2 regions of the Dactylosporangium sp. McL0621 genome follow, and region 2 is predicted to be linked to the other one. Evidence: predicted binding sites of a transcription regulator. Region 2 holds the regulator's gene; the other holds the start of a gene.
The links. The regulator HrcA, encoded in region 2, represses chaperone genes, less so after heat shock. The targets are predictions, from matches to a motif close to GGTTNGCACNCTCNNNNNGAGNGTGCNAACC.
Positions count from the first base shown of each region.

Region 1: the regulator HrcA is predicted to act here: its motif matches at 3,822-3,852, upstream of groL (chaperonin GroEL).

Region 1 covers NZ_CP188259.1:4,419,750-4,430,958, reverse strand. The annotation lists gene ACPPVO_RS21075 (glycosyltransferase) at 1-496, opposite strand, end outside; gene ACPPVO_RS21070 (slipin family protein) at 916-1,716, shown strand; gene groL (chaperonin GroEL) at 2,150-3,721, opposite strand; gene ACPPVO_RS21060 (DUF5994 family protein) at 3,917-4,486, opposite strand; gene ACPPVO_RS21055 (GAF and ANTAR domain-containing protein) at 5,140-5,883, shown strand; gene ACPPVO_RS21050 (GAF and ANTAR domain-containing protein) at 5,968-6,714, shown strand; gene ACPPVO_RS21045 (sigma-70 family RNA polymerase sigma factor) at 6,819-7,709, opposite strand; gene ACPPVO_RS21040 (hypothetical protein) at 7,998-8,645, opposite strand; gene ACPPVO_RS21035 (MBL fold metallo-hydrolase) at 8,642-9,628, opposite strand; gene ACPPVO_RS21030 (helix-turn-helix domain-containing protein) at 9,700-10,605, shown strand; gene ACPPVO_RS21025 (hypothetical protein) at 10,978-11,133, shown strand; gene ACPPVO_RS21020 (response regulator) at 11,147-11,209, opposite strand, start outside.
Region 2 covers NZ_CP188259.1:11,266,597-11,277,805, reverse strand. The annotation lists gene ACPPVO_RS53405 (phytanoyl-CoA dioxygenase family protein) at 1-162, opposite strand, end outside; gene ACPPVO_RS53400 (hypothetical protein) at 309-1,202, opposite strand; gene ACPPVO_RS53395 (enoyl-CoA hydratase-related protein) at 1,260-2,036, opposite strand; gene hemW (radical SAM family heme chaperone HemW) at 2,054-3,250, shown strand; gene ACPPVO_RS53385 (DUF4870 domain-containing protein) at 3,271-3,861, opposite strand; gene hrcA (heat-inducible transcriptional repressor HrcA) at 4,045-5,067, shown strand; gene dnaJ (molecular chaperone DnaJ) at 5,094-6,218, shown strand; gene ACPPVO_RS53370 (16S rRNA (uracil(1498)-N(3))-methyltransferase) at 6,594-7,292, shown strand; gene ACPPVO_RS53365 (SDR family NAD(P)-dependent oxidoreductase) at 7,679-8,404, opposite strand; gene ACPPVO_RS53360 (HIT domain-containing protein) at 8,420-8,773, shown strand; gene ACPPVO_RS53355 (serine hydrolase domain-containing protein) at 8,770-10,119, shown strand; gene ACPPVO_RS53350 (VOC family protein) at 10,116-10,901, opposite strand; gene ACPPVO_RS53345 (PhoH family protein) at 11,124-11,209, shown strand, end outside.

The DNA of each region.
Region 1 (11,209 bases), 5.9 Mb from region 2:
GGTGTGGCCCGGCCCGACGGGGAGCCGGGAGGTCGCCGTGTGCGGCGCTGCCGTGCGGGATGACCACGACCTTGCCCGGGTCGACGGCGTAGCCGTGCAGCAGCCGGGCGCGGGCGGTGCCGGTCATGGTGACGATCGCCCCGGCGGTGCGGGCGATGGCCTCCAGCAGCGACCGCTGGCCTGGGGTCGGAGTGCTCAGTACGGTGTGCAGGACGACGATGCTGGGCACCGTGAGCCGGCGCAACAGCGGCAGGATGTCTCCGCCGTCGGGGCCTGGGTAGATGCCGAACTCGTGCTGCACAACAACGATGTCGAAGGTCTGCAGTGTCTCCGCCGCATGCAGCCAGCCGGCTTCGCTGCCGGCCCGCCAGGTGTGCACCACGCCCGGGCCGGGGCGCAGGTCTTCGCCGGCGGCGACAACCCGCACGATCCCGCCGGACCCTCCGACGACGGTCAGCTGTTCGGCCAGGGCAGCGTTGAAGGTGCCAACCCGCATCGGGTCGGCGGGTGGGTACTGAGGAGTCCATACGTCACTGCCATTGCGAGTTCCGATCATCGTTCAATCGATGGGGAGCGAAGTCGGACAGGCGACGAGTCATACGCGCGGGGCGTCAGAGACCCCTCGACGGTGGGGACGAGTCAATGGATGACAGGTCAGCAGCCACCGGGGTCTGGAGCAGCGCACTGAGTGTACGCGTCGTGCCGAGCGACGCGGACACTCGATCGTGCCCCGTTCGACGCTGCAGCAGCGCGCTGTCCGCGTCCGGGCACCCGGATGGAGATTCGTGGCGATCCGGGTGAACCGGTGTAGCGTGACAGTGCTGCTCTGGACCCCGGTGGCTGACAATCCGTTACTCGAGGACGCGTCCCCCCGATCGAGGTCATCGCATGCCGTACGTGTGGATCGTCATCGCTGTGATCCTGCTGCTGCTCCTGCTGTTCTCACTCGCCGTACGGGTCGTCAAGCAGTACGAGCGCGGCGTGCTCTTCCGGTTCGGCCGAGTTATCGGTGTCCGGGAACCGGGCCTGACCGTCATCATCCCGCTGGTCGACGTCCTGCAGCGTGTGAGCCTGCGGATCGTCACGATGCCGATCCAGTCACAGGGCATCATCACCAAGGACAACGTGAGCGTCGACGTGTCCGCCGTGGCGTACTTCAGGGTCGCTGACGCGGTGAAGTCGGTCGTGGCCATTGAGAATGTCGGCGCAGCGATCAACCAGATCGCCCAGACCACCCTGCGAAAGGTCGTCGGGCAGCACACCCTCGACGAGACGCTGTCGGAGACCGACCGGATCAACGTCGATATCCGCCAGATCCTCGATGTGGCCACCGAGGAATGGGGCGTCGTGGTGACGCTGGTCGAGCTCAAGGACATCCAGCTGCCGGAGAGCATGAAGCGGGCGATGGCCCGGCAGGCCGAGGCGGAGCGGGAGAAGCGGGCCAAGATCATTGCCGCCGAGGGGGAGGCGATGGCCGCGGACGCGCTCGGCGCCGCCGCGGACGTCATGATGGCCCATCCGCTCGCGCTGCAGCTCAGGAATCTGCAGAGCCTGGTCGAGATCGGCGTCGACCGGAACACCACCGTGGTGTTCCCGGCCCCGTTGATGAGCACGATCGGCGAGCTCGGCGCGTTCCTGGCGCGTGAAGCTTCATCCGCGACAGCACCGGGGCCGGTGCCGCCCAATGGCAGGCCACTCCCGGCGAGCGCGCCCTGAAGCCGGTTCCTCCCGGATCATCGGGTTCGCTCAGCCGGCGCGTAGGCGATGGCGGATGAGCACGCCGACTGCCGGCGGCGGCATCGCCGGTGCTGTCTGCGCGCACAGCGGCCCATGAGCGGCAAGAGGCGAACATGACAATGCAGCCGTTCGCCATCCCCAGCTCTGCAGCGCCTGCCGACGTCAAGGCGTCACGGGCTCGCCGCCGCCGCGGCCCCGCCTGTCACACCCGGTCGGCGCGCCCGCCCTCACGCCGCCCAGTCGTCCGGCCCCGTCGGGCCGGCAACGCCAGTCCCGCAGCTTTAGTGAGACCGGATCAGGTTGGCCGGCACCACGGCCCACCGTGGGCCCGCCCGCCGCCCGCCCCGAGCGGGCCGGACGGGGCCGCCCAGCCGGCGACGGTGACGAGGCGGCATCCACTCGCCGCACACTGTCACGGCATGTCAGCGACAAGTACCTCGGTGGTCAGGAACAGCGCGGCGATCGACGCGGCGTTCTGCAGCGCGCAGCGCGTGACCTTCGTCGGCTCGACGATACCGGCTTCGATCATGTCGACGTACTCCCCGGTTTCAGCGTTGAGGCCGTGGCCCGGCGGCAGGGAGTTGACCTTCTCCACCACCACACCGCCCTCGAGGCCGGCGTTGATCGCGATCTGCCGCAGCGGCGCGGTGATAGCGGCCCGCACGATGTTCGCACCGGTGGCCTCGTCACCGGTCAGGTCAAGCTTGCCGAACGCGCTGGCCGCGGCGTTGACCAAAGCGACCCCGCCGCCCGGCAGCAGCCCCTCTTCGACGGCCGCCTTGGCGTTGCGGACGGCGTCCTCGATGCGGCGCTGACGCTCCTTGAGCTCGACCTCGGTCGCCGCGCCGATCTTGATGACCGCGACACCACCGGCCAGCTTGGCCAGCCGCTCCTGCAGCTTCTCCCGATCGTAGTCCGAGTCGCTCTCGTCGATCTCGGCGCGGAGCTGCTTCATCCGGCCCTGGATCTGCTCCGGGTCACCGCCACCGTCCACAATGGTGGTGGTATCGACGGTCACGACCACCTTGCGGGCCCGGCCGAGCATGTCGAGCGTGACGTTCTCCAGCGTGAGGCCGACCGCATCGCTGATCACCTCGGCGCCGGCGAGCGTGGCGAGGTCGGCCAGCATGGCCTTGCGGCGGTCACCGAACCCGGGCGCCTTGACCGCGACCGAGGTGAAGGTACGGCGCAAGTTGTTGACGACGAGGGTGCTCAGCGCCTCACCGTCCACGTCCTCGGCGATGATCAGCAGCGGCTTGCCCGCCTGCATGACCTTCTCCAGGATGGGGAGCAGGCCGTCCAGCTTCGAGATCCTGTTCTCGACGAGGAGCACGTACGGATCCTCGAGAACGGCCTCCATCCGCTCCGGATCCGTCATGAAGTACCCGGAGATATATCCCTTGTCGAAGCGCATGCCCTCGGTGAGCTCGAGCTCGAGGCCGAAGGTGTTGCTCTGCTCGACCGTGATGACGCCGTCCTTGCCGACCTTGTCCATCGCCTCGGCGATCATCTCGCCGATCACCGGGTCGGCGGCCGAGATCGACGCCGTAGCGGCGATCTGCTGCCTGGTCTCGACGTCCCGGGCCTGGTGGACCAACGCCTCCGTCACCGCGACCACGGCCTGCTCGATGCCGCGCTTGAGCGCGATCGGGTTCGCGCCGGCGGCCACGTTGCGCAGCCCTTCCCGCACCAGCGCCTGGGCGAGGACAGTGGCCGTCGTGGTGCCGTCACCGGCCACGTCGTCGGTTTTGCTGGCGACTTCCTTGACCAGTTGGGCGCCGAGCTTCTCGTAAGGGTCGTCGAGCTCGATCTGCTTGGCGATGCTGACGCCGTCGTTGGTGATGGTGGGGACGCCCCACGTCGAGTCCAGCACGACGTTGCGGCCTTTCGGGCCCAGCGTCACCTTCACCGTGTCGGCGAGGACATTCATGCCCCGCTCCAGGCCGCGACGGGCCTCTTCCCCGAAAACGATCAACTTGGCCATCTGCGTCGTCCTCTTCATCGTCGTGCCGGAATTGGCACCGCTCGGACCGACCTGCGATGACCGCGTCACACGGTCCCCATCCAGGGGTTTCATCTCATCCGGTTAGCACTCACACAGGGCGAGTGCTAACGCAAGTGCACCATCTACGCCCGCGGAATACAAGAGACGGCCTGACCGGTCCTCTCGCTTGGCTCCTCAGCTGGAGGCGGCGAGCGGATGAGGGCTGATCGGCGGCTGCTCGAACGCTTCGACCGGGTGACCCCCCTCGTTGTCCCACATCGGTATCGGGTCGGCATCGTCAGCTGCCGCGACGTCGGACGTGGGCATGGCGGTGAGGATGGCCGGCGCCCCCATGGTGTTGGCCGGGTCGGACGCGCACGCCATCACGGCGCGGGCTGCCGCCTCGGCCGTGCCGGGCGGCACGACGAGCACGTCGACCCGGTGGCCCCGATCGGTCGTCGCGATCAACAGCGCTGGGTCGAGGCTGGCGAACCAGCCGACGCGCACTACCTGTGGACCCACCGCCAGCCGGCGGAATCGGCTCTGCCAGGCGAGGCCATTGAGCATGATCTGGCGGACCGGGCCGTAGCGGGCGGACAGGGCCAGCACAAGACCGGGCAGTTCGGCCACCGGGTCCCACGAGCGCGGCCACCACGCCCCGTCCAGGACCGTGCGGCCGCCCGACGCCGGCGCCAGCGCTACCCGGGGCGTCGACGGCGGTAATGGCGCCACAACCGTGGCGCGTTGGACTGTGGTGGTGGGCATAGCAACCGTCCTTGGGTTGGGCTGGTGGCCGGAGCGTGGAGGTGGTCGGTGTGTTTACCCTGCCGGCTCGTCCGGCGGGGCGGCCGGCCTGTTCGGCTCAGCGGTCGGGGAACGGCCACCGTTACCGTGCCGGCGGCTCAACATCCGTAGCTGGAACCACCACCGCGCGGCGGTCCGGGAACTGTCGGCGGCGCCCGCGCTCCTCGCGCCGGCCTGCTGGCGGCTGCCTGGTGTCGGGGCCCGTCGAACCGACCTCGTGCGGAGGCGACGCTCCACCGGCGACGGACTGTCAGCCACCGGGGTCTGGGGTGACAATGTCACCTTACGCCTGATCGCATGCGATTACCCGCGCCGATATCACCACATACAGCGACGTACGACGGCGTGGAGGGCACTGCAGCGTCGATCTGCTCCTGTCGACCGGGCATGCGGAGACCAGCCTGTCCGGCTCGCAACGGCCCGTCGGGCCCGCGCCGCCGGGCCGTAGCGGGGGCGTAGGGTCGAAGGTGACCAGCCGCCGAGGAGTCGGGCGCGTTCGATCCGGACCCTGTCCTGCGCTGCCGCCCGTCGCGGCCGCACGAAACCGTTCGGGTATCGGAGGCGGCTCCTATGACCGCATCGTTGGCACGCGGACGTCCGGTTCGGACAGTCCGGTGAGCTCCGCCCGGCGGATGCGGCTCTGGCGGATGATCGCCGCGCAGGCGGGACCGCGGCCAGTGGCCCTCGAGCATGTCTGTGCCTCGGCGATTGCCGCGACCCGAACGGACGGAGCGGCCGTTGCCGTCGCGCTCGTGGCCAGCCCGCGTGAGACGTTGTACAGCAGTAGCCGGATCGCCTCGGAGGCGGAGGACCTCAGTTTGTCCGTCGGCGAAGGACCGTGCATCGACGCCCTCAGCGGCGCTCCGGCTCTGGCCCCTGATCTGCGCTCCAGCCAAAGCCTGGCGCGGTGGCCCGTCTTCGCACCCGCAGCCGTGCAGGCCGGCATCCACGCGGTCTTCGCGCTGCCGTTGCGGATAGGCGCGGTCCGCCTCGGAGTCTTGGACCTCTACCGAACCGAACCAGGTGAGCTGCATCGGGATCGGCTGCTCGATGCGCTGGTCCTGGCGGACACGGCCTGCGCGGTCCTGCTCGACACGGCCGAGCATGACCTGCCGGGGCCTGCCTCTGAGCCGATCGGCCTGCAACATCCTGAGGTACACCAGGCCACAGGCATGGTCAGCGTCCAGCTGGGGGTGACGGTGGCCCTTGCCTCGGCCCGGCTTCGGGCCCACGCGTACGCTCATGAACGGCGTCTGCAGGACGTTGCCCGTGACGTGGTCGCGCGCCGGCTGCGGTTCCATCGCGATGACACGGCCCACGGCAGTCGATTCGAAGGCGATGGACCCGATGAGGATTGACTGCTCATGTCGACCGTTCGCGGTCGGTTCGACACCGTATCGGGCCGAGAGCCGACGGCTCTATGCTTGACGAGGATGCGTGAGATGGCCAAGACCGCGCTAGCCGATGTCCTCGTCGAGATGGCGGACACGCTCGTCGACGACTTCGACGTGATCGATTTCCTGCACGTGCTGACCGAACGATGCGTGCAGTTGCTGGAGGTCTCGGCCGCCGGCATCCTGCTCACCGATCAGCTGGACACCCTGCAGCTCGTCGCGGCCTCGTCGGAGCGGACGCGACTGCTGGAGCTGTTCCAGCTGCAGACGGACCAGGGACCATGCGTCGACTGCTTCAAGACCGGACAGCCGGTGTCGGTGCCGGACATCCGTTCCGCAAGCCGCTGGCCCCGATTCACCGCCGCCGCGGCCGAGGTCGGGTTCGTCTCGGTTCATGCGCTGCCGATGCGCCTGCGCGCACAGGTCATCGGGGCGTTGAACCTCTTCGGCGTCGAACCGGGCGCGCTGGACGACGACCGGTTGCGGGCCGGAAAGGCCCTCGCCGACATCGCCACCATCGGGCTGCTCCAACAACGCGCCATCCGCCAGGGCGATATCGTCACCCTCCAACTACAAACGGCGCTGAACAGCCGGGTCGTGATCGAGCAGGCAAAGGGCGTCCTCGCCGAGCGCCTCCGGGTGGACCTCGACCAGGCGTTCACCCTGCTCCGTCACACCGCCCGCGACCGCAACCGTCGCCTCTCCGACCTCGCACAAGCCGTCGTCGATGGTACCGAACAGCTCCCCCGCCCAAGCCGAAACCCGCTCGCTGACGCCAGCGGTGAGCGACCGTAGTTCATCGCCACTTCATACCGAACGGCTGTCGCCGCGTCGCTGCGCGGCGCCCTGCCCTGCCGTGGCCCCGCGCACACGCTGCACGCGGCTGGCCGCAGTCCAGATCATGCCCGGGCGCTGACGGTCACCGGGGCGTCGGACGGGGCCGCGATGCCGGCCCGGAGCTGGTGCAGGGAGTGCCGCAGCAGGCGCGAGACATGCATCTGCGAGATACCCAGCTCGCCCGCGATGGACGCCTGAGTCATCTCGTCGGTGAACCGCATGGCCAGGATGCGCCGCTCGCGGGCGGGCAGGGCCGCGACGAGCCGGCCGAGCTGTCCGTGCGAAAGCCGCTCGTCCACGCCGGCGAACCGCGGGTCGACGACCCCCACCAGGTCGTTGAGTTCGATGCCGTCGCTGGCGGCCAGGCCCGCGTCGAGGGACTTGAGCCGGTACACGTGCGAGGCGCCGATCGCCTCGGTGAGCCTGGAGATGTTGACGTCCAAGTGTGTGGCCAGTTCGGCCAGCGTAGGGGTACGACCGCGCAGCTGTTCGAGGTCGCCGGTCGCTGTCCGCAGCTCGACCGTGAGCTGCTGGGTGGCACGCGGCACCCGCATGACCCACATGGTGTCCCGGAAGTGTCGCTTGAGTGCGCCGACGATGGTCGGAACCGCGTAGGCGACGAAGGACCCGGGCCGCGTGGTGTCGTATCCGTCGGCGGCCTTGACCAAAGCCAGGGCGGCGACCTGGACGAGGTCCTCGATGCGTTCTCCGCGTCCGGCATAACGGCACGCCAGCCGCCTGGCCAGCGGCAGCATTCCGACGATCGCCTGGGTGCGCAGTGATACCCGGACCGGATCGCCGACGGGAAGGCGATCACGGGCGCGTAGCAGCCGCTCGGTCGCCAGCGACGCGTCGGCCGAATGGGTTCGTCGGGTGAGCGCGGTGGTGGGTGTTACGAGACGTATCCCCGGCGAAGGGATCGTGGAGGGGACATCGGCAGGGATGCTCGACATGCGACAACCTCGGTCGGTGGGCGCTCGTCCATCGCGGATGGACCGCCGGCCACCGGGGTCCGGAGCAGCGTGGCCTACCCTACGCCTGTCCGGCCCGACCACACACGCCACGCCGGACAGGCGAGCGCGTCGAATGTTCGGCCTTCAGATGCACAATCCTGTCCGAGAGGCCCGCACCAGGTCCGCCTACCTCGTCGTCGAGGGCGGCGGACCTGGTGCCGCTGGCTGAGTCGCGACCGTCCCGACGGCCACGACGAGCCAGCGACTGGTCATCGTTCCTGACGAGGCTCAGCGCAGATCCAGCCGGGCAGTGAGCAGGTTGGGGTCGGTCTGGGTGTTGTACGCGGCACTCGCCACCCAGACGCGATTGCCGTGTACCGCGACAGCGGTCGGGCCCTGCAGCCCGTCCGCCGCGGTCAGCACGGTCCTCGCCGCGCGGCCGGGCGCCACCAGCGCAACCGTGTTCGGCTGGTTCAGGGCGGCGAGCACAGTGTCGCCCTGACCGGTGAGGGAGGCGCTGCCGGCGGCGTACAACGCGTACAGCACGCCAGAGCCTGACCGGACGAGACCGGTAGCGAGCGGGAAGTGCAGCACCGGTGTGTGCGCTCCCTCCTCCTCGGTCGGGGCGGGCAGCGTTGCCAGCACTCGTGTACGGCCGGTGGTGTCGACGCGGGCAAGCTGCCGGCTGGCAGCGAAAGTCACCACGACGCTGCCGCCGGGCTCGTCGACGATGTTCTCTGGCAGCTGGCCCTGCCCGAGGTCGAAGTGGGCGATCAGCGCCGGGCCGGACAGCGGCGGGCTGGCGGCGTACCCGGCCGCAACAGAGCCCGTCGTGACCGTCAACGCGACGACGAGCACGCCCGACGCGATGCGAATGGTCTTGAGCATGGATGCAGTCCCTTCGGCGATCAAGGCGCTGGGGCGGGGCCGGATCATCCGGTGACCGTGCTGGTCCGAATCGGCTCCCAACCGTCGATGGCCGGACGGCCATCACGGCGGGTGATCCGGGGCGCGCCGGTACCTCGGAAGTGCGCCGGCAGGATCAGGGAACGGCGGTCGGCCGCGTCTGCAAGGAAGCGTTCACGGGTGGCGGAGGCGCGCGCCGGGTCCTCACAGAAGCAGCTCGCGAGGTGCGGCTGGGACACCTGCAGCGGGCTGTGCAGCAGGTCTCCGGCAAACAGCGCGGACTCCTCCGCCGACTGCAGCGTCACCACGGCGGAGCCGGGGGTGTGCCCCGCGGCGAGGCACAGGGTGAGCGAGGCGTCGATGCGATGACGCTCGCCGTCCCACACTTGCAGCTGCCCGGCCGCGGCTACCGGGGCCACGCTGTCCTCGAAAGCGTTCTGATTGCCCCGCCCGAAGCCCGGGACGTGCGGACCCTGCGGGTCCCAGAACTCGTAGTCCGCCCGATGGACGTAGTACGTCGCGTTCGGGAACGTCGGCACCCAGTCGCGTCCGTCCAGTCGGGTGTTCCAGCCCACATGATCGAGGTGGAGGTGCGTGTTGACGACGACGTCCACGTCCGCAACGGCCACACCGAGCGCGGCCAGCCGTTCGATGTAGTCGCTGGAGTACCTGGACCACACCGGCACGTACGGACGTTCCTTGTCGTTGCCGAGCCCGGTGTCGATGAGCACCACCTTGCCCTCGCTGCGCACCACCCAGGTCTGCACGGCGGTACGCACCTGACCGTCGGGCCCCACGAAATCCGGCACCAGCCAATCGCTCGCCTCCTGCCACAGCGCCGGGTCCGAGCCGGGAAAGAACTCCCCTGTGCTGAGCCCTACCGGCGCGGAGAACTCGACGAGGCGGGCTACCCGCGCGTCACCGACCTGCAACTCATCCATCTGTCCACTGCCTCCGATCCGGCCGCCGCGGCGCGCGGCGACGGCTCCGAGGCTGCCCGGCTCGTCAGGCAACGGCCACGCCCCGCCGTGGCTATCCCTGCCCGGGGTTGGCTCCCACAGGCGTTGTGTCACACACTCGGGGAGTGAGTGATCCAGGACCCCTCGGCGCCTTCCTGGCCAGCCGACGCGCGCAACTGCAGCCGCCGGATGTCGGGCTGCTCACCTACGGTGAGCGCCGCAGGGTGCCCGGGCTCCGGCGGGAGGAGGTCGCGCAGCTCGCCGGGGTCGGATTCTCGTACTACTCACGGCTGGAGCAGGGACAGTCGCTCAACGCCTCCCCTGAGGTCCTCGACGCGATCGCCCGGGCGTTGTACCTCACCGAAACGGAGCGGCGTCATCTCCATGCGCTCGCCCGGCCGCCGCGGCCGGCGCCGGCACCGTCCCGCGGCGCGCCGGAGCGTGTGACCGAGGAGACACTGCACCTGCTCGCCGCGATCGGCGACGCACCGGCCCTGGTGCTCGGCCGCCGCAACGACGTGCTGGCCTGGAACCGGTGCGGCCATGCCTTCTTTGCCGGTCATCTACCGGTCGAGGCGCCGGGCCACGCCGGAAGCCGCCCGAACATGACGAGCCTGGTGTTCCTCGACCAGCACCTGCGCGACCTGTACGTCGACTGGCCCACCAAGGCGCGAGCAGTCGTCGGCAATCTCCGTCTTCTGATCGGGCAGGACCCGCAAGACCCGGCCCTGCGCAACCTCGTGGGCACGCTGTCGATCGAGAGCGCCGAGTTCGCGCAGCTATGGGCCGACCACCGCGTCCGCGACTGCGACATCGCCGACTACACCATGCGCCACCCGCTCGTCGGCGAGCTCACCGTCACCCAGCAGACCCTGCCCGTCCCGCTCGCGCCCGGCCAGCGCCTCGTCGTCGCGACCGCGGCCATCGGCAGCGACGCTGCGGTGAGCCTGTCTCTGCTCGCGCACCTCGTATCCAACCCGCCCGAGCGCCCGGTCGCTCCGGACAAGATGGCCGGCCGTGGCCGGGGTTGAACGGCCGATGGACGGCGTTACCCACGGCGCCAGACCCGGAGCGCGGATGAGCGATCGCCGCCCTCCGGACACCCGCCAGCTCGAGATCGGTCGTGAGCTGCCGTACGCGACCGGCTCTCCTGCGCCGGGACGGGTCGAGGTCCGCCGGCCGAAGCGACCTGGCTGCTGATCCGACGGCGGCCGTCCCGGTGCTGGTTCACTTCTTGCGACGAGCGGCTGGAGTGGTCCTGGGACACACGGACCGGCCCGCCGGCCTGACCCTCACCCGGCAGAACCTCCCCGTGCTGGACCGCGGACCGGACGGCTACGCCCCGGCCGACGCCGCCCGCGGGGGCTACATTCTCGCCGATACCGCCGGCGTCACCCCCGGACGTGATCCTGGTCGCCACCGGCTCCGAGGTGCAGATCGCGCTCGACGCGCGGGAGCTTCTGGCCGGCGACGGTATCGCGGCCCGGCGGCGTGCAGCAGCAGGCCACCCCGACGACCGGCGGGCACCGGCCACACCACGCCGTCCCTGTATCCAATGACGTCGGCGCAGCACTACACGAGCCGCGCCTGATACGCGGCGATCACCGCCTGGACCCGATCGCGCAGTCCGAGCTT
Region 2 (11,209 bases):
CCCGTAGACCCGGTCCATCGCGGCCTCGAGCTCGGCCCGGTGGTCCTCCTTGAGGACGTTGCGGACCAGCAGGAAGCCGTTTTCGAGGAACTCCTTGCGGTCAGCCTCGCCGATCGGCTCGTAGCCGGTGAGGTCGCCGTAGTCGGGTGCAGCGGACGTCATGTCCTCCCCTTACCTTCGTCGTGCGCTCGCGATGTCTCGAACGACCGATGGTAACGCGAGGTGCATGCGGGGCCGACTCGGGAGTTGGCCACCGGACAATGTCCGAACGGGCGACAACCCGCTGCTCGCGCGCAACGTCAAGGTCTTCAGTAGACCTCGGCGACGACCCGCTCCCCGCCCGGACCGGCATCGATGCCGCCACGCTCCGTCACGTGGACCCAGGCGCCGCCGGAGGCCGTCCACTGCATGTCGCCGTAGACCACCCGCTTCACGCCGCGCTCCTGGGCGTGGGCGACCAGCCAGTGGGCGTACTGCCAGCCGGTCTTCGCCTCGCCGACCTTCAGCGCCACCCCGACGATGTTGTTCACGTCGGCGGTCTTCACGCTGCCCCAGTCCAGCTTCAGGCTGGCGCCGAGGGAGCGGGCCGCCTCGGGGCCGTGGCTGGACTCCTCGGTGACCGAGCACGCGACCGCGCCGGGCACGTCGCCGCTGAGCGCCTTGACCATGATCTCGGACTCGTCGGCCCACTTCTCGTAGGCGTCCGGGTGGGCGCTGCGCTGCACCTCCTGGGCCGCGTCGGTGACCCGCATCTTGTCCCAGCCCTTGATCTTGAGTAGGGCGGTGAAGAAGGCGCCGGCGGCGAAGCGGGGGTCGGCGATCTGCTCCGGCGTGCCCCAGCCCTGGCTCGGCCGCTGCTGGAACAGCCCGATTGAGTCGCGGTCGCCGCCGGTCAGGTTCTCCAGCTTCGACTCCTGCCAGGCGGTGGCCAGCGCGACCACGAGGGCGCGGGACGGGACCCGGCGGGTCAGCCCGACGGCGGTGATGGTGGCCGCGTTGGCCAGCTGTTCGGCGTCGAGCTCGACCTCCGCGGCGCCCGCGGTGGCCCCGGCGGCCGCGTTGCCCGCGCTCACCACGCAGGCGCGGCCGGTGGCGATGGTCAGCGGGAGGTTCTCGCCGATGCGGTTGATGACGACGTACGCGCACAGCGCCACGGCCACGGCCGCCAGGACCGCCACCGTCAGCAGTCGTCGTGCACGCATCGTCACCTCCCACACGTCAGGTCGAACAGCGTACGTGCCGCGGGCCACCGTGCGCGGTCAGGCGGCGCCGTCGGGTACCCAGTTCGGGTCCCTTTTCTCGCGGAATGCGAGGACTCCCTCGACTCCTTCGGGGGAACCGAAGTACGACACCGACAGCTCGGTCATCGCCCGGACCTCGTCACTGAACGTATCGGACCGCGGCCGGCGCAGCAGCTCTTTCGTGCCGGCCAGGGCCCGCGGGGCGCCCCGCACGAGGTCGCGCACGTAGCCCTCGACGGCCGCGTCGAGCTCTTCGGGGGCCACGGCGGCGCTCACCAGCCCGATGCGCTCGGCCCGGGCGCCGCCGAACGTCGCGCCGGTCAGGAACAGCTCGGCCGCGGCCCGCCGGTCCAGCCGCGGCAGGACTGTGGCGGAGATCACCGCCGGGATCACGCCGAGGCGCACCTCGGAGAACGCGAACGTGGCGGTGCTCGCGCACACCGCGATGTCGGCCGCGGCGACCAGCCCCAGGCCGCCCGCCCGGGCCGGCCCCGCCACCCGGGCCACGACCGGCTTGCGGCTCTCCCAGATCGCGGCCAGCACCTCGCCGAGCCGGCTCACCGGCGGGCGGCCGGAGCCGAACGCGGCGGCCGTCTCCTTCAGATCGGCACCCGAGGAGAAGACCGGCCCGGTGTGGGTCAGCACGATCGCGCGTACCGCGTCGTCGGCGTCGGCCGCGGCCAGCGCCGCGAGCAGCTCCTCGATCAGGGCCGTGGACAGCGCGTTGCGGTTGGGCGGGCTGTCCAGGGTGAGCGTCGCCACGCCCCGCACGGTTTCCGAGAGCACCAGAGACATGCGGGCACACTAGTGGGATGCCCGGATCACTGCCAGAAGGCGAGCCGATGCCCCGCGACGGGAGCCTGCCCGCCGGCGTCGCCGACGGAGCCGGTCGCGCGGGCTTCGGGGTGTACGTCCACGTGCCCTTCTGTGCCACGCGGTGCGGATACTGCGACTTCAACACGTACACCGCGAGCGAGGGCGTGCTCAGCGCCGGCTACGCCGAGCAGGTGCTCGACGAGCTGGCCCTGGCCGCGAAGGTGGTCCGGCCGCCGCGCGTGGACACCGTCTTCTTCGGCGGCGGCACCCCGACGCTGCTGCCCCCGGCCGAGCTCGGCCGCATCCTGGCGGGCATCGACCGCACCTGGGGCCTGGCCGCCGGCGCCGAGGTGACCACCGAGGCCAACCCCGAGTCCGTCGACGCGGCCGGGCTGCGCGAGCTGCGCGCGGCCGGCTTCAACCGCATCTCCCTCGGCATGCAGTCGGCCGCCCCGCACGTGCTGGCCGTGCTGGACCGCCGGCACACGCCCGGCCGGCCGGCCCTGGCCGCGGCCGAGGCGCGCGCGGCCGGGTTCGAGCGGGTCAACCTCGACCTGATCTACGGCACGCCGGGGGAGCGGCCCGAGGACTTCGCCGCGTCCCTGCGCACCGTGGTCGACGCGGGGGTGGACCACGTCAGCGCGTACGCGCTCATCGTGGAGGACGGCACCCGCATGGCCGCCCGGATGCGCCGGGGCGAGCTGCCGTACCCCGACGACGACGTGGCCGCCGACCGGTACATCGCCGCCGACGAGGCGCTGAATGCGGCGGGCTTCGGCTGGTACGAGGTGTCGAACTGGTCGCGCGACTCGCCGTGCCGGCACAACGAGCTGTACTGGCGCGGCGGGGACTGGTGGGGGCTCGGCCCGGGCGCGCACAGCCACGTCGGCGGGGTGCGCTGGTGGAACGTGAAGCACCCGCACGCCTACGCCGCGCGGCTCGCGGACTCCGCGTCGCCGGGGCAGGCTCGTGAGGTACTGACGCCGGATGAGCGGCATCTGGAGGACGTGCTGCTGCGCATCCGGCTCGCGGACGGCCTGCCCCTGTCGGTGCTCGACGCGGCCGGTCTCGCGGGTGCGCGCGACTGCCTGGCCGACGGGCAGCTGGACCCGTCGGCGTTCGCGGCCGGCCGCGCGGTGCTCACGCTGCGGGGGCGGCTGCTCGCCGACAGGGTGGCGCGGGCCCTGACGTGAGCCCGCGCCCTCCCGGGGTGTTACTTGATCATGCGAATGCTCATCGGGTAGTGGTACAGCTCCCCGTTCGTGGCCTTCATGCCGCCGATGATCGCGAAGACCACCGGCACGATCCACACGAGCAGCGGCAGGAAGAACAGGATGCCGAACGAGCACACCGCGATGATCGCCGAGACGAGGATGGCGATGCCCCACGTGATGTGGAAGTTCAGCGCCTCGGTCGCGTGCGCCTTGACGGTCGGCGACTCGTTGCCCTTCGCGAGGAGCGCGATGAGCGGGCCGATGAAGCCGACCAGGCCGCCGAAGTGGGCGATCTGGGCCCACGTCTTCTCGTCGCTGTTGGCGTAGCCGACCGGCGCGCCGGGCTGCCCGTAGGCGCCGGGCTGCTGGTACCCGGGCTGCTGATACCCGGGCTGCTGGTACGCGCCGGGCTGCTGGTACCCGGGCTGCTGCTGCTGATATCCCGGCTGCTGGTACCCGGGCTGCTCGTACCCGGCGCCCGACGTGGGCGGGGTGCCGTAGGCCCCGCCACCGCTCGACGGCGGGGGGTACCCGGAATTGGGGTCCGAGGGCGGGCCGTAATCCCCCGGCGGACGAGGTGGTTCACTCATGGGGCCACGGTAGGTGCATCGATCAAGTGGCGCCAGCGACACGTCATGACTTCTTTTGGACAACTTTTGCCCAGTCCAGCGCCGTTGGCGTCTATCGTGCGCCAAACGATCATCGCGTGCCCCTGCGCGACTGACGTAGACTGGCACTCACCAGTTGGGAGTGCCAGTCCTGGAGGAGGTGTCATGGGCCTTGACGAGCGGAAGCTCGAAGTGCTTCGCGCCATCGTCGAGGACTACGTCGCCACCCAGGAACCGGTCGGGAGCAAGTCGCTCGTCGAGCGGCACAACCTGCGGGTGTCCCCGGCGACGGTCCGTAACGACATGGCCGTGCTGGAGGAGGAGGGGTACATCCGGCAACCGCACACCAGCGCGGGCCGGGTGCCCACCGACGCCGGCTACCGGCTCTTCGTCGACAAGCTCTCCCGGGTCAAGCCGCTGAGCCAGGCCGAGCGCCGGGCCATCGAGCGGTTCCTGATCGGGGCGGTCGACCTCGACGACGTGGTCCACCGCACGGTGCGGCTGCTCGCGCAGCTCACCCGGCAGGTGGCCGTGGTGCAGTATCCGAGCCTGTCGCGGGCCAGCGTGCGGCACTTCGAGCTGGTGCCGATCTCGACCACGCGGATCATGGTGGTCATGATCGCCGAGACCGGCCGGGTCGAGCAGCGCCTCGTCGACCTGCCCGGGCCGATCCTGGCCGACGACGTCACCGAGCTGCGGCGCCTGATCAACGAGAAGCTCGTCGGCAAGCGGCTGGCCGACACGCCGCCGCTCGTGGTGGCCCTCGTCGAGGAGACGGCACCGTCGCTGCGGCCGCCGATGACGGCCCTGTCCACGGTGCTGCTGGAGACCCTGGTCGAGCGGTCCGAGGAGCGCATCGCGCTCGCCGGCACCGCCAACCTGGCCCGCGGTGGCCTGCTGGACTTCCAGGGCTCGCTGCGGCCGATCCTCGAGGCGCTCGAGGAGGAGGTCATCCTGCTCAAGCTCTTCGGCGAGGTCGAGCCCAGCATGACCCGGGTGCGCATCGGCGACGAGAACGAGATCGAGGACCTGCGCACCGCTTCGATCGTGGCCACCGGCTACGGACCGGGCACCATGGTCGTGGGCGGGATGGGCGTGCTCGGCCCGACCCGCATGGACTACCCCGGAAACATCGCGACCGTGCGCGCCGTGGCACGCTACGTCGGCGACCTGCTGGCACAGAGTTGACATCTATCTCAGGGGCATAGGACTCAGTGGCGAAGGACTATTACGGGATTCTGGGCGTCAAGCGGGACTCCACGGCCGATGAGATCAAGCGGGCCTACCGTCGGTTGGCCCGCGAGTTCCACCCGGACGTGAATCCCGACCCGGCGGCGCAGGAGAAGTTCAAGGAGATCAACGCCGCGTACGAGGTCCTGTCCGACCCGCGCAAGCGGGAGATGGTCGACCTGGGCGGTGACCCCCTCGCGCCCAGCGGCGGCGGGGGCGGCCCCGCCGGCGGCGCGTTCGTGGGCTTCCAGGACATCATGGACGCCTTCTTCGGCACTCAGTCGGCCCGCGGGCCCCGCCCGCGCGTGCGCCCGGGCGCCGACGCGATCCTGCGCCTCGACCTCGACCTGCACGAGACCGCGTTCGGCGTCGAGGCCCCGATCCAGGTCGACACCGCCGTGGTCTGCACCACCTGCCAGGGCGCCGGCACCGCGCCGGGCACCCACCCGCAGACCTGCGAGATCTGCCAGGGCCGCGGCGAGGTCCAGTCGGTCCAGCGCACCTTCCTCGGCCAGGTCGTCTCGGCCCGCCCGTGCTCGGCCTGCCAGGGCTTCGGCACCGTGATCCCGCACCCGTGCGCGACCTGCGGCGGCGACGGCCGGGTCCGCACCCGCCGCTCGCTGACCGTCAAGATCCCCTCGGGCGTCGAGGACGGCATGCGCATCCGCCTGGCCCAGCAGGGCGAGGTCGGCCCCGGCGGCGGCCCGCCCGGAGACCTCTACGTCGAGATCCACGAGCGCCCGCACGACGTGTACTCCCGCAAGGACGACGACCTGCACTGCCGCGTTACCGTGCCGATGACCGCGGCCGCGCTCGGCACCCGCCTGACCATCAAGACCCTCGACGGCGAGGAGACGGTCGAGGTGAAGGCCGGCACCCAGCCGACGTCTACCCTGCGCATCCGCGGCAAGGGCGTGCCCCACCTGCGCGGCGCCGGCCGCGGCGACCTCTACGTCCACCTGGACGTGCGCACGCCGACGCGCCTGGAGCCCGAGCAGGAGAAGCTGCTGCGCGAGTTCGCCCGCACCCGGGGCGAGGAGGTCGCGGAGCTGTCGAAGCAGGGCGGCTTCTTCTCGCGCATGCGCGACGCCTTCAACGGGCACGCGTGAGCGGTTCGGAGCGGAGCGGAGAGGCCGCTCACCGGGGGCGCAGGTTTGGCTCGCGCTGCTGGAGCGGAGCGGAGGCGGCGTGAGCGGTTCGGTTCGGAGCGGAGAGGCCGCTCACCGGGGGCGCAGGTTTGGCTCGCGCTGCTGGAGCGGAGCGGAGGCGGCGTGAGCGGTTCGGTTCGGAGCGGAGAGGCCGCTCACCGGGGGCGCAGGTTTGGCTCGCGCTGCTGGAGCGGAGCGGAGGCGGCGTGAGCGGTTCGGAGCGGAGCGGAGAGGCCGCTCACCGGGGGCGCAGGTTTGGCTCGCGCTGCTGGAGCGGAGCGGAGGCGGCGTGAGCGGTTCGGAGCGAAGCGGAGAGGCCGCTCACCAGGAGGTGGCGTGAGCCTGCCGCTTTTTCTGGTACCCGCGCTGCCGCCCGGCCCGTCGTTCGTTCTCGACGGCCCGGAGGGACATCACGCGGCCGATGTGCAGCGGATCACGCCCGGCGAGGCCCTGCTGCTGGCCGACGGGCGCGGCGGCGTCGTCCGCGCCGTGGTCGCCGCCGCCCGCAAGGGCGCGCTGACGCTGGAGCTCGACGAGCGCACGTTCGAGCCCGCCCCCGACCCGGCGCTGACCGTGGTGCAGGGCATCGCCAAGGGGGAGCGGGCCGAGCTCGCCGTGCAGCTGCTGACCGAGGTCGGCGTGGACCGCATCGTGCCCTGGCAGGCGGCGCGGAGCATCGCGCGCTGGAAGGACGAGCGGCCGCTGGAGCGCTGGCGCGCGACCGCGCGCGAGGCGGCCAAGCAGTCCCGGCGCTCGTGGGTGCCGGTCGTCGAGCCCGCGCGCACCACGAAGCAGCTCGCGCTCGCCGGCCCCGTGCTGGTCCTGCACGAGGAGGCGGCGGAGCCGCTGTCGTCGGTGCGGCTGCCCGCGTCCGGGGAGATCACGCTGGTGGTCGGGCCCGAGGGCGGGGTCGCCCCGGAGGAGCTGGACCTGATCGGGGGCACGCCGGTGCGCCTGGGCCGGGAGGTGCTGCGGACCTCGACGGCGGGGGCGGCCGCGGTGGCCGCCCTGTCGGTCCGTCTCGGCCGCTGGTAGCCGGCTTTGCAGCGGAAGCTGAGGTGGTCGCTGGTGGCCGGCGCTGCGGCGAAGGTGGTCGCTGGTGGCCGGCGCTGCGGCGAAGGTGGTCGCTGGTGGCCGGCGCTGCGGCGAAGGTGGTCGCTGGTGGCCGGCGCTGCGGCGAAGGTGGTCGCTGGTGGCCGGCGCTGCGGCGAAGGTGGTCGCTGGTGGCCGGCGCTGCGGCGAAGGTGGTCGCTGGTGGCCGGCGCTGCGGCGAAGGTGGTCGCTGGTGGCCGGCGCTGCGGCGAAGGTGGTCGCTGGTGGCCGGCGCTGCGGCGAAGGTGGTCGCTGGTGGCCGGCGCTGCGGCGAAGGTGGTCGCTGGTGGCCGGCGCTGCGGCGAAGGTGGTCGCTGGTAACCGGCGCTTCAGCGGAAGTAGCTCGCGCCGTTGAGGTCCAGGACCGCGCCCGAGGACCACTCGGCCCCGGGCGAGGCCAGGTACAGCACCGCCGCCGCCACCTCCTCCGGCGTCGCTACCCGGCCGAACGGGCTCTGGGCCCGGATCGCGTCGCCCTCCGCGGAGGCGAGCAGGCCCGCCACCAGGCCGGTGGCCACGAAGCCCGGCGCGACCGCCGACACGGCGATGCCCCGCGGCCCGAGAGCCCGCGCCAGGCTCTGGGTCATGGCGTTGAGGGCCGCCTTCGCCGCGCCGTACGCGGGGTGGTCCGGCTCCCCGCGGTAGGCGCCCCGCGAGCTGACGTTGACGATGCGCCCGCCCGGGCCCAGGTGCCGCACCGCGCACCAGCAGACGTTCGCCGGGGCCAGGAGGTCGACGGCCAGGGTGTCGCGCCAGGCGGCCTGCCACTCCTCGTACGACACCTCGGTGATCTTGTGCTCGAGGTACACGGCGGCGTTGTTCACCACCACGTCCAGCCCGCCGAGGGCGTCGGCGGCGGCGTCGACCAGTGCGCGTACCGCATCCGGGTCCGCCAGGTCGCCGGTCACCACCGTGTGGCCCTCGCCGGGCAGGTCGAGCGGGCCGGGCGAGCGGCGGTGTACGGCCACGCGCGCCCCGCCGCCGGCGAACGCGTGCGCGATCGCGGCGCCGATGCCACGCGCCGCGCCGGTGATGAGGACTCGTTGGGCAGTCATGGTCCTTAGGATGCCCTGGTGACGAGTGACTGCGTGTTCTGCCGCATCGTCGCGGGCGAGACTCCGGCGACGGTGGTCCACGAGACCGCCACGACGCTGGCCTTCCGCGACATCCACCCCCAGGCTCCGGTGCACGTGCTGGTGATCCCGAAGGCCCACCACGCCGACGTCGCCGCGCTCGCCGTGGCCGACCCGGGCCTGGCCGGCGACGTGCTCGCCACGGCCGCGGCGGTGGCCGCGGCCGAGGGGGTGGCGGCGAGCGGGTTCCGGCTCGTCTTCAACACCGGCGCCGACGGCGGCCAGGACGTCTTCCACGCGCACGGGCACGTGCTCGGGGGCGTCCGGACCGGGCCGATGGTGGCGCGGTGAAGGCGACGCAGCGGTACGAGCGGATCGCCCGCCGCGTCCAGGCCGACGCCCGGGTGCCGGCCCTGAGCGTCGCGGTCCACCGGGCCGACCGTCCGATGTGGACGTTACAGGTGGGCGAGGGGGTCGACGCCGGCAGCCAGCTGCGGATGGGGTCGATCACCAAGACCTTCACGGCGGTGCTCGTCATGCAGTGCCGCGACGAGGGGCTGCTCGACCTCGACGACCAGATCGCCCGGCACCTGCCCGTGAAGGCCCACGGCGAGCTCACCGTCGGCCGGATGCTCTCGCACTCCTCGGGCCTGCAGCGCGAGCCGTTCGGCGACGTCTGGGACACCATGCAGGCGCCCGACCTGGAGGAGCTGCTGGGCCGGCTGGACCGGGCCGAGCAGGTGCTGCGGCCCGGGCTGCGCTTCCACTACTCGAACCTGGCCATCGCGCTGCTCGGGCACCTGGTCGGGCGGCTGCGCGGCGGCACCTGGGCCGAGGTGCTGCAGGACCGCATCCTCGACCCGTTCGGCCTGAACGACACGGCGGTCGTCCCGCAGCGGCCGGTGACCGGCTACCAGGTCGACGCTTGGTCCGACTACGCCCACCCGGAGCCGTCGACCGACTTCGGCGCCGTCGGCCCGGCCGCGCAGCTGTGGAGCACCGCGGCCGACCTGGCCCGCTGGGCCGCCTTCCTGTCCGACCCGCGCGAGATGGACCCGAACGGCACCGTGCTGTCCGCGGCGACGGTCGAGGAGATGCGCGCGCCGCAGGTGGTGACCGAGGACGTGCTGTGGGCCCGCGGCTTCGGGCTCGGCCTGATCCTGCACCCGCGCCCGGGCCCCGAGCGGGTCGTGCACGTCGGGCACGACGGGGCGATGCCCGGGTTCCTCGCCGGCGCCTACGGACGGGCCGGCGGGGGAGCCACGCCCAAGGCGCTCGCGGCGGCCGCGCTGGGCTCTTCGGGTACCGCCGGCGAGATCTTCGAGCTGCCGCACGAGCTGCTCGAGGCCGTGGTCGAGCACGACCCCGCCGACATCGCGCCGTGGGTCCCCGGGCCCCCCGCGCCGGCGCAGTACCGCAGCGTGCTCGGGCGGTGGTGGAGCGAGGGCTTCGAGTACGGCTTCAGCTGGCGCGACGGCACCCTGCACGCGCGCTCGATCGACGCGCCGGGCAAGCGGCCGCCGGCGGTGTTCGCGGTCGTCGACGGGGCGCCGGACGTGTTCCGCACCGTGTCCGGGCGGGAGGCGGGGGAGCTGCTACGGCTCACGCGCGACGCCGACGGCACCGTGGTGCGGATGCACTGGGCGACGTACCGCTTCAGCCGGGGCCAGGAGGCCTTCGACGGCCACGCCTTCTAGCGGCTGATCATGGTGAACACGGCCCCGTTGGGGTCCTCGACCACGGCCAGGCGGCCGTGCGGGGAGTCGAACGGGCCGTGCTGCACCCGGCCACCCGCCGTAACGACGCGCCCGGCGGCGGCGTCGGTGTCGTCGGTGGCGAAGTAGACGCTCCAGTGGGCCGGGACGCCGTCCCACTCCGAGGTCATCGTGAGGCGGCCCGCGACCGGGTCGGCGTCACCGAGGCTCCACGCTGAGTAGTCGAACGCTTCGTCCCCGGAGTCGGGGATACCGGCGATCCTGGTCTGCCGGTATCCGAAGAGGCCGTGGTAGAAGAAGTCGGTCACGGTGGGTTCCCGCGTCGTCACCTCGGCCCAGCACAGGGCGCCGGTCTCGTCGAACAGCTGCGAGCCGGTGTGCCGGCCCGGCTCCCAAGCCCCGAACGCGGCGCCCGAGGGGTCCATCGCGAAGAGCATCCGGCCGTTCCCGGGGATGTCCATCGGCGCGACGAGCATCTTGCCGCCGTGCTCCTCGATGCGCCGGGACGTCGCGGCGAGGTCGTGGGACATGAGGTACAGGCTCCAGGCGGCCGGCAGCTGCTCCGACCCGGGCATCGGCGGGCTCATGCCGGCCACGATCCGGCCGTTGCGCAGGCACATGACGTAGTTGCCGAAGTGGGCGCCGGTGTCGGCGTACTCCCAGCCGAACACGGATGTGTAGAAGTGCTGGGCGGCCGGGACGTCCGCCGCCACGACATCCGCCCAGCAGGGCTCGCCGTCGATGTATCCGTTGCGTTCGACCATGGCTCCGGCCCCCTATTCGAATCGGTCAACTGCCTCCCTATCAGCCCAGGTGGGTGGTGCGTGGTCGATTCGTCACAGACAGCATGATCGGCTGAACACGTACGGAGCAAAAAAATGGGGCCGGTCGCTCGCGCCCGCAGCCGATACCATGAAGAGCCTGGACATGAGCCCAGGTTGGAGCGAGCCCGGAAGCAGGTGCTTGAGGCCCACCGCGGCCAAGGTATGACCGAGACCCCAAACCCCGTGCCGGCGACGTCGTCGGAGCAGCCCGTGCGGGCCATCAGCAAGATCACCGTTCCCGACCCGCA